4 regions of the Neobacillus sp. NRS-1170 genome follow, and region 2 is predicted to be linked to each of the others. Evidence: riboswitches for the same ligand, from Rfam matches in the RefSeq annotation. Region 2 holds a riboswitch; each other region holds the start of a gene.
The links. A riboswitch is a leader RNA that binds a small molecule or an ion and turns the genes downstream of it on or off. The one in region 2 is predicted to bind thiamine pyrophosphate.

Region 1 (3,759 bases), on a different contig from region 2:
TCTTGACCAATACAAAGATGATGAAATGAAACATATAATGAATAGTTCTCCACTGATAGATAGAATGATTTCCGTTTCAACTGATCTTGATTCGTGTATAAGAAACCTTGAATTAAGCCGAAAATATCAAAAAGTGAAGGCAGCTTTTGGTTTCCACCCAGAGCAATCATTGGCTAGTAAGGAGTACATAAGTGAATTACTAAAGTGGATAGATCAGCACCGTGGCGACATGATTGCTATCGGAGAGGTTGGGCTTCCATATTATTTAAGGCAACAGAATAAGGTTTCTGACGTCCAATATGAACAATATCATAATATACTGGAGAAATTTGTCCAAAGTGCGGTCGTATGGGATAAACCAATTGTCCTTCACGCAGTCCATGAGGATGCACCGATTGTTTGTGATCTTTTGGAAAAGTACTCTATTAAAAAGGCACATTTTCACTGGTTTAAGGGAGACCAGAAAACCATCATGAGAATGATAGAGAATGGCTATTTTATTTCTGTTACCCCTGATATCGTTTATAAAGAAAAAATAAGGAACATCGTTCACATGTATCCTCTAGAGCAGATAATGATTGAAACAGACGGTCCATGGCCGTTCGAAGGTCCTTTTACCGGGAAAATGACCCATCCGAATATGATGATTGAAACAATACGGGAAATTTCAAAAATAAAAAAATTGTCATTAGAAGAAGTTTCTGATACATTATGGCGAAACACGGTATCATTTTATGAGCTAGAAAATCGTTAAAAGAAGGGAAATCAATGATGAGCAAGCAAGTGATAGTCTATACGACAAACGACTGCATTGAATGTACAATGGTTAAAAAAGTTCTTACAGAAGAAGGGATCCTTTTTGAAACTAGGAACGTTTCGGAAAACCCTGAATATCAAAAGGAAGTGGAAGGGTACGGTTTTTTAGGGGTGCCAGTAACAGTTGTTGGTAATCGGGTAGTGAAAGGATTTACAAATGAATTAAAGGAGCTAATGGAGCTGGCGAAAAAAGAATAAAAACATTTAGTATATGAAGGAATAGACAAGGAAGTATTTTTTATTTATCATAATAATATTATGTAAACCTTATAGGATAATTTTTTTAAGTAATTAAATCTTTACTTATAAGTTTAATAGGAGTATTATTGATTTGAAATTAATACGTTAAGTATCTACTAGGGGTGCCCATAATGCGGGCTGAGAGAAAACGGCAACGTTTTTAACCCTTTGGACCTGATCTGGATAATACCAGCGTAGGAAAGTAGTCGAGAATAGTCATTGCGCTTACTTGCTTATGAACCAGGTCCATGTGTGGATCTGGTTTTTTTATTTTAAAAAAAGAAAAGAGGAAAATCTAATGGAAAAAAACAGTTTGTATGAAACATTACAAAAAGTAAGAGAAGTGAATCCACTTGTACATAATATCACAAATGTAGTGGTAACGAATTTTACCGCAAATGGGCTTTTGGCACTTGGGGCATCACCGGTTATGGCTTATGCAGAGGAAGAAGTAGCCGATATGGCCAAAATCGCTAGTGCGCTCGTTTTAAATATTGGTACCTTAAACTCTCAAAACGTCAATTCTATGATTCTTGCAGGAAAATCTGCAAATCAACACAATGTCCCGGTCATTTTTGACCCAGTTGGTGCTGGAGCAACAAGCTATCGGACAGACACAGCCCAAAAAATCATGAAGGAAGTTAAAGTCGCAATCATTAGAGGAAATGCGGCGGAAATTGCAAATGTCGTTGGTGAAAAGTGGGAAATCAAGGGCGTTGACGCTGGTAATACCGAGGGAAATGTGATTGATCTTGCGATTACAGCTGCCCAGAAAATGAATTGCTTAGTAGTCATTACCGGAAAGGAAGATATCGTCAGCGATGGCAATACCACATATGCCATTGCAAATGGTCATCCAATTTTAACAAAAGTAACGGGCACAGGATGCTTATTGACCTCTGTAATCGGTGCTTTTGCAGGTGTCGAAAAAGATCTAATCAAGGCTTCCGTTGCTGCGTTAACTTTTTATGGAATTGCAGCGGAAAAGGCAGCACAAAAAACAATTGAACAAGGACCAGGCAGTTTCCAAATCGAATTTTTAAACCAATTGTCAGTTGTTTCAACTGATGATATCAAACAATACTGCGCAATCAAACAGGTTTAAGGGGGCAAATAAAATGAAAAAAGCATTAACGATTGCAGGATCGGATAGCGGCGGTGGAGCGGGAATCCAGGCAGATCTTAAAACTTTTCAGGAATTACAGGTTTTTGGGATGTCAGCTTTAACCGCAGTTACCGCGCAAAATACACTCGGTGTTCATGGAGTGTATCCGATGTCAGTAGAAGCCGTAGTAAAACAAATGCAAGCGATTGGTGATGATATGGGAACGGATGCCGTGAAAACCGGAATGCTGTTTAATGCAGAGATTATCGAGGCGGTTGCTGAAAATATAAGAAAATATAATTGGGAAAATCTTGTGGTAGACCCCGTCATGATTGCTAAGGGTGGCGCTTCTTTACTGCAGAAGGAAGCCATATCAGCTATGAAAACATATTTATTGCCGCTTGCAAGGGTCATTACACCGAACATACCGGAAGCAGAGGTTCTTACTGGCATGTCGATTCAAACGGCCAAAGATAAAGAGGAAGCAGCTAAGAGATTATTAGAATTTGGCGTTCAAAACGTTATCATCAAAGGCGGCCATGATGAAGATGAATCTCTATCTATCGATTTATTGTTTGACGGGACAGAATTCTACAGTTTTGCCAAGAAACGAATTCAAACGAAAAACACTCACGGAACTGGCTGTACTTTTTCTGCAGCGATCACGGCTGAACTTGCAAAAGGCGAGTCTTTATATGACGCAGTTGCATTAGCGAAGGATTTTATTCATGATGCGATCCAATTTGATTTGGAAATTGGAAAAGGACATGGTCCAACCAACCATTGGGGATATCGAGTAAAGAATGAGGGCTTGATTTTATGAAAAACTTACGAGACTACCTAAAGGTTTATTTTATAATGGGCAGCCCTAACTGCCAGAGGGACCCTGCAGAGGTATTAAAAGAAGCCATCGCTGGTGGGATTACCCTGTTTCAATTTCGTGAAAAAGGAGAAGGCGCTTTAACTGGAGAGGAAAAATATACTCTCGCGAGAGGACTTCAGAGCATTTGCAAAGAGCATCAAATCCCGTTCATCGTCAATGACGATATCGAGCTGGCACTATCGATCGATGCTGACGGTGTCCATATCGGCCAAGAGGATGAGTCTGTGAAAACCGTTAGGAAAAAAATTGGCGATAAACTCCTCGGGGTGTCTGTTCATTCCACAGAGGAAGCGATGTCTGCGATAAGAGAAGGCGCAGATTATTTCGGTATTGGTCCCGTTTTTCCGACTAAAACAAAAGCGGATGCCAAACCGTCCCGAGGTACTGAACTTATTGAGACACTTAGAAAAAATGGATACCAAACCCCTATTGTCGGCATTGGCGGGATTACGGCGGATAATGCCCGATCTGTTGTGGAAGCCGGGGCAGATGGTGTTTCCGTTATTACGGCAATCAGCCATGCAAAGTCACCTTTAGAAGCTGCCAAGAAATTAAATGGAGCTGTGATAGGATGAAAAGAACCCATAAACTTACGTTAACGGCAATGATGATTGCGATTGGCACGATTTCTAGTAGTTTAGTATCGATTCCGATTGGATTTACCAAGGTCTTTCCTGTTCAGCACTTTTTAAATGTATTATCGGCAGTACTTTTA
Region 2 (3,759 bases):
AAATATTCATACGTCTAACCGCAAACGTAAGGATTTCTGCTTCGGAAACTTCCACGGCTTCCTTCTGGATTTCAAAGCTTGGATACTTTCCCGTTCCCAGTAACAAACGAGATTGAAAGGATAATGAACCGATTTTTAACATAATCAACCGCCTCCTACAAAATGGACTATTTCAATTTTATCTTTATCTGCTAATCTAGTACTTTGGTGTTCTAACTTGGTTAATATCTCGCCGTTAACTTCCACGACAACGACCTTATCATGGATTTCATAATGTTTGAGAACATCTGAAACAAACAAGACCTGCTCTGGCAATTGGACCAACTCGCCATTCAATAATACCTTCATGTTTAACCTCCCTAACCCACTGTTACTTTATGTCGTTCTAGTTGAAATGCTGAGAGAAGACTCTCATCTAGCAATCTGCCTGACAATAGATCAGCTACTAGTTTCCCTGTAATCGGACTTAATAAAATCCCATTTCGAAAATGCCCTGAGGCAACAAACAGACCCTTCCAGTTGGGATGCTCACCAAGGTAAGGAAGTCCATCGGCAGTTTGCGGCCTAATTCCCGACCACACCCGCTCCCACGCTGCCTTCTTGATCTGAGGAACAAGTTGAGAGGCTCTTTCTATTAATGTAGTAATTCCTTCTGGCGTTACCTTGTTATCAAAAGTATGTTCAATCATGGTAGCCCCAATATAAATTTCCCCATTTCGTTTTGGGACCAGGTAACAGCGTTTATCGGAAAAAATCGTCGTGTTGATGATCGGTTTATCCGTTTTTATCGAAAAGCACTCACCTTTCACAGGGTAAACACTAATATCCAGCCCAGATTCACGCATTAATTTCGCCGCCCAAGCCCCAGTTGCTACGACCACTTGCTCGCTATGTATGATGCCTTTGGTGGTTTTAACCCCTTTCACCTGTCCATTTTCAAAAATAAACGAAAGGACCTCCGTGTTTTCACGTATTTCCGCCCCAAAATAGACTGCCGCTTTGGCAAACGCATCGGTTAACTTTGCTGGCTGCACATGCCCATCGTTAGGGAGAAACATCGCTCCGACTACATTTGGCGAAAGGGAAGGTTCCATTTCTTGTAATTCCTTTGCATCCAGCCATTTAATTTTTGGATCCCATTTCCTTTGAAAGGCAACCTGTTTTTTTACTTCGTTTGCTATTTCTTCGGTTTCAGCAATTTTGAACATCCCTTTATTCACATACTCGATATCGATTCCTGAATATTCATATAACTCACTTGTGATTGCAGAAAACATCGCCTGACTTTTTAAAGCCAACTGGAATAAAGGACCGTCTTGTTCAATCTCCGCTTGTGCTGCCAGCATTCCGGCAGCCGCACTTGACGCTTGGCAAGCCAATTGATCTTTCTCAATGATGATTGCTTTTCTTCCCATTTTTGATAGTTGATAGGCAATGGAGGTCCCATTAATTCCTCCACCAATTATGGCAACATCAAATGAATTTTCCACTTTAACCCTCCTCTAATGCATGAACGTAAGTTTTAACAGCGGATAATGGATCGGGCGCTTCTAAAACTCCTGACATGACTGCAATCCCCTTTACCCCTGCCTGAAGTACCTGCCCCGTATTCTCTGGGGTTATGCCTCCGATAGCAATAACAGGAATGGATAGTTGTGTTAGCCTCGATAATTCTTCAAACCCTTTTGGGGTCTTACCCGGTTTTGACTGTGAAGGGAAAACATGACCGTATAGGAGGTAATCAGCACCCTTCTCTTTTGCTTTTTCTCCTTCCTCGTAGGAGTGAATGGAACTCCCTAACACAAGTTGAGGAAAATTTTCTTTTACAAGGTCTGCATCTAAACTATGAAAGGCTAATTGAACTCCCCTGACCCTTGTTACGAAGGCAACATCGACCCGATCATTAATAATGATCTTAGATAGGGGTATGTTTTTCTTTGTTAAAAGTTCAACTGCGTGAAAAAGCTCCCTAGCTGATCTTTGTTTCTCTCGTAAGTGAATCGCCGTTACATATGGGTGAATATCCATTACAATTTCACATAATTGCTCGATCGGCATTTTTCCATTGGAGATAATATGGAACTCTTTCCCATTAAAACTAGTGAAAATACAAGTCCCTCCTTTGAGAAGATTCCGCTTATCTATGAAATAAAGTGAAAAACAAAAAACCACTTCCAAATGTTTAAGGAAGTGGTCGAAAATTTGAATAGAAACGATGGTTCTTCAAATATCCAGTTTTCCACTTCCCTACGCTGGTATTACCCAGATCAGGTTCATAGAGTCCCGAAGTAACACTTCAATCTCAGCCCTTTAAAAAGGCACCTCTAGCGGAATTGCTTGAAATATTAATTTGTAATGTTAACCTTTAAGGATAATGTTAACACTTCTGTTAGAAAAGTTAAATAACTTTTTTATACTAAGGGAACCTTCATTTAACTTATATTTAGTTTACTATGCTTTCTGCTAATTAAATTTCTTTCCTATCTTATTATTGGTAACTTCGATTTTCCCGGGCAAAACAAAAAGATACTCAATCAAGTTTTCTAATAAGTCCATTATTAACGATGTTGTCTCGTAATCCATTTCCGTTTCCAATTCAAGCATCCGATGAAGGGAACCCTCAGTTGCCAATAAATGGCTAAGGGATTGAATAGGCTTTGCCAAATCCACATGATTCGGCAGGATTTCAAGCTGTTGAGACAAAGGCTGAGCCTTACTTTTATCCCCGAGAAAATGCTTTAGGATACTTTCAATCACACGTTTTGACATAACGGCAGTAGCTGAATTTTCTCTAGCTTCATAAACATTTATTGCTGAACGGTAGGCCCTGATCAGATCCTTGGGTATATTGGGTAGACTTTCTATTTGATTTACCGGATGTTTGGAAGCTTGAAGGTCATAAATAAAAGTATCAGCATTTTCGCCTTGTTCATCTATACCTTCCTTAGTCATTATGACGAATACTGCTGATTTTTTACATAATGGACAACTACTCTCAGTTACCATGCCATGCTTACTGCTCTGGTAGTTTGCATTAAGCATAAATTCAGTGGTTTTTCTGCATTCCGGGCATTCGTACTGAATATTCTTTGGTATCTTTAGATTCCCATACTTTATGTAAGAAATGACGGAGCCTGGATTTATCCTTCTCATTCGTTATGCCTCCCGAATTTCATTTATGCATACTACCAGTGTGTCTCCTTTTACTACATTACCAATTAGATTTCATTCCTATAGTTTTTTCATCCATTAGGATTTCCATTCCAAGAACTAATTAAATAATTCCTTTCATATATGTTATTCTCATGGATTCATTTTCCAAAAATGAATCAGATAATATAAAAAGTGAGTGCATAAAAACACTCACCTGCAGAAAAAAATAATAGCACTTATTAATAGTTAAATAATTAGTTAGAACGTTCACCAAGCCAGTCACCAATAGTTGGGTAAGTTATTTTTGTAGCTTGGCTGCCAAATGTAATGGACGTATGACCAACAGGTAAATTTTTAAACTGTTTATCTTTACTAGAAATAGCGTCCATCAAGGCTTCTACCATATGCGGCTGGGCAATTAGATCAGATTTACCTGCCAAATTTAGTACATTAGCAGTGATATTGTTCAGATGGACCTTACGACCGCGGACAACCAGTTCCCCTTTAATCAGTTTGTTTTTTTGATAAAAATCTCTTATCCACTGGCGATATGCTTCACCTGGAAATGGAATTCCATCATTCAACCATTTTTGCAGTAGTTTAAAG
Region 3 (3,759 bases), on a different contig from region 2:
TTTTTTTTCGCATCTGTTTTTTTGAAGCTGATTGGAACTTGTGAACCTGTTAAAACAACCGGCTTATCAAGTCCTTGGAGCATATAAGAAAGAGCAGCAGATGTATAAGCTAACGTATCAGTTCCATGTGTAATGACAAAACCGTCATATTCTTGATACTGATTATGGATAGCTTGGGCCATTTCCACCCAATGCTCTGGCTGCATATTGGTGCTATCAATATTCATTAAGATTTTACTATCAATTTTAATATCAGAGGAAGTAATCTTGCAATAATGAAGCAATTCCTCAGCGGATAGACCTGGAACGAGTCCTTCATTTCCTTCTACGGATGCAATGGTTCCTCCGGTGGCTAGCAATAAAATTTTCTTCAAATGTATCAGCTCCATTGAGTGAAAAAATAGTCATTATTCGCGTATTGCGTATCTATACTTTTCATTATAGAACTTAATTAGGATAAATCAATAGTTTGTACTCGATACGCGTACATTTTTCTATTCGAGTCTATCATTCTATGCTATAATGTGAACAATATTATCAAAATGGAGTTGGAGACGAATGCTGGATCGTTTGACCGAATTAAGAAAGGAACGAAAATGGTCGCTGCAGGAAACCGCTGATCAATTAGGAATCGCTAAAAGCACTTATGCTGGTTATGAGTCAGGATACCGGGAACCTTCCTTACTCTCATTAACACAAATAGCGGAATTATTTGATAAGTCAGTTGATTATTTGTTAGGGAGAACAGATGAGTTGCATCGGATGCAGTCAACAGTTGAAATCACAACTGCCATATATCCCCTATCCCCTTCTCTTTTGATAGATGGGGAACCATTAACGGCAGACGAAACAATCGACTTTGTCGCCTTTATACGTTCAAAAAGAGAATTAAAATTAGAAAAAGGCCCAACATGAAAATGTTGAGCCTTTTTCTAATTACTCCATTAATAATAGGTGCTTTCAGCGAACCCACACTTCTGACATTTTCTCATTCCAGGGGTTTCCCAAAAAATATGTCTACATCGGCACTGAATGGATTCTATTCTACCTTTTAAAAAATGAATTTTTTGGTATAAATCATCAATTTCTTCTATTAATCTTTTTACTTCATAGGAAGAAGTATTATCGGTATAATTTTGACCCATTGATGAGAAACTCCTCCGCTTTTTTCTTCATACCTGCATACCTTTCATCTTCCTTTGCCATACCTCGAATATCATGGGAAATTTTCATCGAACAGAACTTTGGACCACACATGGAACAAAAATGAGCTGTTTTGGCCCCTTCAGCAGGGAGCGTTTCATCATGGTATTCTCTTGCACGTTCTGGATCCAATGAAAGGTTGAATTGGTCTTCCCATCTGAATTCGAAACGAGCTTTCGATAAGGCATTGTCTCTCAATTGCGCCCCTGGATGACCTTTGGCCAGATCAGCAGCATGTGCCGCAATTTTATAAGCAATAACACCATCACGAACGTCATTCTTATTGGGTAAGCCAAGATGTTCCTTTGGTGTTACATAGCAAAGCATGGCGGTTCCAAACCAGCCAATCATCGCGGCGCCAATGGCGGAAGTAATATGGTCGTAACCTGGTGCAATATCGGTTGTTAAGGGCCCAAGCGTATAAAAAGGAGCTTCTCTACAAATTTCCATTTGCTTTTCCACATTTTCCTTAATCATATGCATCGGAACATGTCCAGGGCCTTCAATCATGACCTGGACATCATGCTTCCAGGCAATTTCCGTCAATTCCCCTAAAGCTTCAAGCTCTGCAAATTGCGCTTCATCATTGGCATCGGCAATGCTGCCAGGGCGAAGTCCATCTCCCAATGAAACCGAAATATCATACTTCTTTAAAATTTCACAAATTTCTTCAAAATGGGTGTAAAGAAAATTTTCCTGATGGTGGGCCAGACACCACTGCGCCATAATCGAACCCCCACGGGATACAATACCTGTCGTCCGTTTCGCTGTCAAAGGGATAAAACGTAACAACACACCAGCATGAATCGTAAAATAATCGACCCCTTGTTCCGCTTGTTCAACCAAGGTATCGCGATAAACTTCCCAGGTTAGATTCTCAGCAATTCCGTTCACCTTTTCAAGGGCTTGATATATCGGCACCGTTCCTACTGGGATAGGGGCATTGCGAATAATCCACTCTCTTGTTGTGTGTATATTTTTTCCAGTGGATAAATCCATGATTGTATCAGCTCCCCAGCGAGCAGCCCACGTCATTTTTTCAACCTCTTCTTCAATCGAGGAAGAAACAGCTGAATTTCCAATATTGGCATTGATTTTCACATGGAAATTTCGTCCAATAATCATCGGTTCACTTTCAGGGTGATTTATATTGGCTGGAATAATTGCTCTCCCGCGGGCAACTTCATCCCTGACGAATGCAGGCTCTACATTTTCACGAATCGCGATAAACTCCATCTCTGGAGTGATGATCCCTTTTTTCGCATAATGCATTTGGGTAACATTATGGCCTTTTTTGGCACGCAAAGGTGATTTGTTTATGTTAGGAAACCATTCAAGATTGGCCCGCTCGTCTGCATCACGGTAGCCATTATCTCGTGGCATTATCTCTCTTCCCGCATAGTTTTCAACATCATTGCGTTCATAAATCCATTTTTTGCGAAGTGCCTGAAGCCCTTTCCTGATATCAATTTGATGGTTCGGGTCTGTATAAGGCCCACTTGTATCATAAACTCGAACAGGTGCATTTTCCTCTTCACCATAAGTTGTAACCGTTCGTGTCAACTGAATTTCTCTCATCGGGACTTTAATGTCAGGTCTTGATCCTTCAAGATAAACTTTTCTGCTTCCTGTAAATGGTGATTGTATTCCGATGTTTACATTTACTTCCTTTTGCATTGTAACTTCCTCCTAAAAATGATAGATTTTGCAATCTAGAAGTTACAGCATAGTCCATTACATGTTAAGTCCATAGACAGACATATAAATAGATGACAATAAAAAAAGGCTCTGTTGGAAAACAGAACCTGATTAATCGTCAAAAAGTAGCGGCGCATAATCGAAAAACGAAAATGACACCTTCAAAACTACTTCCCTACGCTGGTATGATCCAGATCAGGTTCAAAGGGTCAAAGGATTTTATGCATCCTTCTCTCAGTCCGAGCCATCGGACCCCCCTAGTAGAACAAACAACAATATATTGTTATGTAACTTACATATAATTAATAACATAATTCTAACTATTAATAAAGCTTTTTACATCACTCAACCAATAAATTATTCCATTCATACGAATAAACCCTTCGTTTAATACAAATACTCTTGTAGTAAAAAACGAAAGGAGGTTACTCATGATGGATGCACAACGCGCACAGGAAATATGTAATTCACCGCAAATGGAAAACGTGACCTATAACGGTACACGCATTTATATTGAGCATGTAGATCAACAAAGTGGAAAAGCAACCATTCATCCGCTAGACGAACCAAGCAATAAACAAAGTGTTTCTGTTACAAACCTAGTAGAACGATGATGAAACGAAAAGCAGTAAAGAACGTTTACTGCTTTTTCATTTTTAGTTAAAGCCTCTTATCTCTTCATTCAGCATGACGGCAACAGAAATGAAAATGATGATACTACTAAAAAGAATAAAAGTGAAGATTTCTCCCATCCCTTCTGCTAACCAGCCAGTTATCAGATATCCTAAAGGTAAAAGAGCAAATGAACCTAACATATCTAAGCTCGCGACTCTCCCAAATTTTTCTTCTGGGACAAGT
Region 4 (3,759 bases), on a different contig from region 2:
TCGGTGTGGAATTACAGGTTAATTTCCCTTTGTGTTTTTCAATAATTTCTTTACAAACGAATAGACCTAGACCAGTACCAAGTTTTTTCGTCGTGAAGAACGGTTCAAAAATTGTTTTTTGCAATTCAGTTGGAATCGCAGGACCATTATTTGAAATGGTAATAATAATGTGTTTGTTGTCTTCTAAAGTACTGTTAATTTCTATTGTTGGATGGGGATTCGCATGATGATTTAAAACATCAATTGCATTAAATATAATATTGATAAAAACCTGTCTAATTTCATCAGCATAACCGTGCAGCGTTATTTCCTCACACAACTCTTTGATTATTTTAACTTTGCCATCAAGTATGCTAGGGTAGAGAAAGTTCAAAACTTCGTCTATCAATTTATTTAGTTTAAAGTAATCCTTTTCCTTCCCAATCAATTCTTTCTTGGATAATAACAGAAACTGAGAGATTCTAAAATTTAACTGATCTAATTCACTTGAAATAATATCAAGATATCTCATATTTGGAAAATCAGCTTTAAGCAATTGGATAAATCCTTGAACAGATGTGAGCGGGTTTCTAAATTCATGAATAAAGCTGGATGTCATTTGACCCAAAAGGGTTAGTCGATCCTGATGGGTTGAGTCGATGAACATAGTCTTTTCCTCGATGATTTTGTTTTTTGCTTCTGTATAATTAGAAACTGCATAGTATAAAAACTTGTCAAAACAGAAATTAATCCGATTGATCGATTCTTGCATTTCTCCCCATGATATCCCCGTTTTGCTTAAATAACTGTACATAATCGTTCTGCCAAGATTTACATTATAAACAAAATCCCCAATGTTAATATTGGCAATTACTCTTTCTTCCGATATTTCTTTTGCAATCTTTTCGATTACTAACAAAAGCTCCTCTTCGGTCAACTTATGCATATTTAAGATAACATGAAAAAGTGCTTTGCCATTTTCGCTTATTTTTTCTATATATGGGTCTTCTTTAGAAATAATATATGAATTTTCCCAATCAAGAAGCAATTGATCTTTATGTTTATCAAAGAAAGCAATTAAATCTGTTTGATCATTTTTAAACATATTGTCCCTCCCGAAACACATTACGCCTTACCATCATAATTCGCTGATAATGACAAAAAACCCTCTTAAAAACATGTTAAAATTATTTTCCTAATATTTACATAGTTAATTTGTCACAAAAATCTTCTTTTAAAAATAGTTTAAATTTACCCTTGTATTCGATTTGGAATAGTAGTATATTCATAAAGAATTAATTGTATAGTTCCACAGGGGGAGCTGCAAATGGCGGCTGAGAGTGAACGGTTGAGTTCTGACCCTATGAACCTGTTAGTTAACACTAGCGTAGGGATGTGGTTTGCCAGATAGATTAGCAATGCAGACAATCCTTATGTCTTGCATTGCTTTTTTTTGTTTACCAAAATGGAGGGAGAAATTGAAATGACTAAAAGAAATAATACTTTATTTATTACCGAGGTTGCTGTTTTTACTGCGCTCGCGTATTTATTGGATTATGTGGGAAATATTCTTTCGTTTAAAATCTGGCCGCAGGGAGGATCGGTTTCAATCGCAATGGTACCGATTTTCCTAATGGCCTTCCGCTGGGGAATGAAAGGCGGCCTTTTAACCGGATTTTTATTAGGATTATTACAGTTCATTCTTGGTTTTGCGCAAGTATATACAATTATTCAAGGAATTATTGATTACTTTATAGCTTTTACAGTGGTAGGCTTTGCGGGCATTTTTGCCCGTCAGATAAGCAAAATGCTTAATGAAGGGAAAAAAGGTAAATGGATTAGCTATGTAATATTTGGTGCTTTCATTGGGAGCTTGCTTCGTTATCTATGCCATTTCGTTTCAGGGTTCGTTTTCTTTGGAGAGTATGCCCCAAAGGGCCAGCCGGTTATGATTTATTCCCTGCTTTATAATGGGACATATATGCTTCCTAGCTTTGTGATTAGTGCCATCATTGTCATTCTTGTTATTGGAGCAATGCCAAAGAGAATGCTAGTCCGGGAAAAATAAGTTTTAACAAAAGAAAAGCCTCGCGGCTTTTTTTTTTCGCTTTTTTGTCACAAGTTGAATAGGCTAAATACCTTAACTAAATGATAAAATTACCTTATAAAGAAAGAGAATCATTCTCAATTAACATAGATAGGGTGAAAATACATGTTTGGTTTATTAAAAGCAGGGGATAAAGGAAAAATTATTGACATTTCACATGTGGGTCACCTCGTACAAAGACGATTGCTAGATTTAGGAATTACTGAAGGATCAGAAGTTTGCGTGAAGTGTGTAATGCCCTTTGGCGGTCCTATTATGATAGAATCCTGCGGCCAGTGTATTGGAATCCGGAGGAAAGAAGCAATTCAAATAGAAGTGGTGAGAATATAATGGAAATTGCTCTAATTGGAAACCCCAATACTGGGAAAACCTCGCTGTTTAATAATCTAACAGGTTCCTATGAGTATGTTGGCAACTGGAGCGGTGTAACAGTTGAAAAGAAAGTAGGAGTATTTAAAAATAATATTGGCAGATTAATTGACTTGCCTGGTGTGTATACTCTAAATCCGCTTTCAAAGGATGAAGGGGTTGTAACGTCATTCTTTTTAAATGAATCAGTGGATCGCTTGCTAAATATTCTCGATGCTTCTCAATTAGAGCGCAATTTGCATTTGACTTTGCAATTGCTGGAATTTGAAAAGCCTGCTCTTATCGGACTAAATATGATAGATGTCGCAAATAAACGCGGAATTCACATTGATGCATCAAAGCTGGCTAAAATACTCGGCGTTCCTGTTGTTCCTGCAGTCGCTCGAAGCGGGAAGGGCTGCGATAAGCTTGTAGATGTCATTTCCACGAATTCTATCATCCCCATAAATAGGAATCTTGTTCATTATGGGAATGAGGTTGAAGAGGCGATTTTGGCATTGTCCTATGAAATCACGGGTAAAACAGAACATTCACTAAGATGGCTGGCAATTCAATTCTTAGAGGGAAATGAATACGTTAAAAATTATCTAAATAGAATAAGTGACTCACAAAAAATCAGTGTCATAGCTGCTAACTTGGAATTGAAGTTACAACAACACTATGGCACCAAGTCTTTGGCTAATTTCATTTATTTAAAGAGAAAAGAAGTTATTGATAAAATTATCGCAGAAGTTGCGATAAAAAGTGATTCGGTTATTCCGCTTTCAGAAAAAATAGATAGCATCGTCACGAATCGGTATATAGGGATGCCGATCTTTTTGTTCCTTATGTATTTAATGTTTATGCTTACATTTGATTGGCTTGGAACACCGTTGTCAGATGGCTTAGAAGCTCTTTTAACAGGACCTATTACGGCCGGTTTTGAAAAAATATTGACAGCTATACATGCTTCTGAATTTATTCATGCACTCATCATTGAAGGCTTAGTAGCAGGTGTTGGCGGGGTACTTGTCTTTGTACCGCAAATTTTTATCTTGTTCTTCTTCATTTCCTTATTAGAAGATTCAGGATATATGGCTCGTGTTGCCCTAGTAATGGATCGAATAATGGAAGCAGTAGGTTTGAATGGAAAAGCTTTTATTCCAATGATGATTGGCTTTGGCTGTAATGTTCCCGGAATAATGGCGGCAAGGACCATTGAAACACCAAGGGAACGGCTGTTAACGATTTTGCTGACCCCCTTAATGTCCTGTTCGGCACGCTTGCCCGTTTATGCCTTATTTGTCGGGGCATTCTTTGCTGCC

Region 1: it holds a riboswitch for thiamine pyrophosphate, as region 2 does, so the genes downstream of both, thiM (hydroxyethylthiazole kinase) here and ACIFOT_RS00205 (thiamine phosphate synthase) in region 2, are expected to answer to the same signal.
Region 3: it holds a riboswitch for thiamine pyrophosphate, as region 2 does, so the genes downstream of both, thiC (phosphomethylpyrimidine synthase ThiC) here and ACIFOT_RS00205 (thiamine phosphate synthase) in region 2, are expected to answer to the same signal.
Region 4: it holds a riboswitch for thiamine pyrophosphate, as region 2 does, so the genes downstream of both, thiT (energy-coupled thiamine transporter ThiT) here and ACIFOT_RS00205 (thiamine phosphate synthase) in region 2, are expected to answer to the same signal.

Annotation. Positions count from the first base shown of each region.
Region 1 is NZ_JBITPF010000032.1:68,898-72,656, reverse strand. Features, by position in the region: gene ACIFOT_RS15090 (TatD family hydrolase) at 1-754, shown strand, start outside; gene ACIFOT_RS15085 (glutaredoxin family protein) at 769-1,014, shown strand; TPP riboswitch at 1,165-1,274, shown strand; gene thiM (hydroxyethylthiazole kinase) at 1,355-2,161, shown strand; gene thiD (bifunctional hydroxymethylpyrimidine kinase/phosphomethylpyrimidine kinase) at 2,175-2,984, shown strand; gene thiE (thiamine phosphate synthase) at 2,981-3,619, shown strand; gene thiW (energy coupling factor transporter S component ThiW) at 3,616-3,759, shown strand, end outside.
Region 2 is NZ_JBITPF010000003.1:49,569-53,327, reverse strand. Features, by position in the region: gene ACIFOT_RS00220 (thiazole synthase) at 1-142, opposite strand, end outside; gene thiS (sulfur carrier protein ThiS) at 145-348, opposite strand; gene thiO (glycine oxidase ThiO) at 360-1,490, opposite strand; gene ACIFOT_RS00205 (thiamine phosphate synthase) at 1,492-2,076, opposite strand; TPP riboswitch at 2,228-2,336, opposite strand; gene ACIFOT_RS00200 (hypothetical protein) at 2,464-3,153, opposite strand; gene phaC (class III poly(R)-hydroxyalkanoic acid synthase subunit PhaC) at 3,408-3,759, opposite strand, start outside.
Region 3 is NZ_JBITPF010000014.1:251,153-254,911, reverse strand. Features, by position in the region: gene ACIFOT_RS06830 (asparaginase) at 1-374, opposite strand, end outside; gene ACIFOT_RS06825 (helix-turn-helix domain-containing protein) at 559-915, shown strand; gene thiC (phosphomethylpyrimidine synthase ThiC) at 1,123-2,880, opposite strand; TPP riboswitch at 3,057-3,170, opposite strand; gene ACIFOT_RS06815 (small acid-soluble spore protein H) at 3,336-3,515, shown strand; gene ACIFOT_RS06810 (MFS transporter) at 3,558-3,759, opposite strand, start outside.
Region 4 is NZ_JBITPF010000036.1:45,034-48,792, forward strand. Features, by position in the region: gene ACIFOT_RS16175 (histidine kinase N-terminal domain-containing protein) at 1-1,084, opposite strand, end outside; TPP riboswitch at 1,284-1,390, shown strand; gene thiT (energy-coupled thiamine transporter ThiT) at 1,463-2,047, shown strand; gene ACIFOT_RS16185 (FeoA family protein) at 2,192-2,416, shown strand; gene feoB (ferrous iron transport protein B) at 2,416-3,759, shown strand, end outside.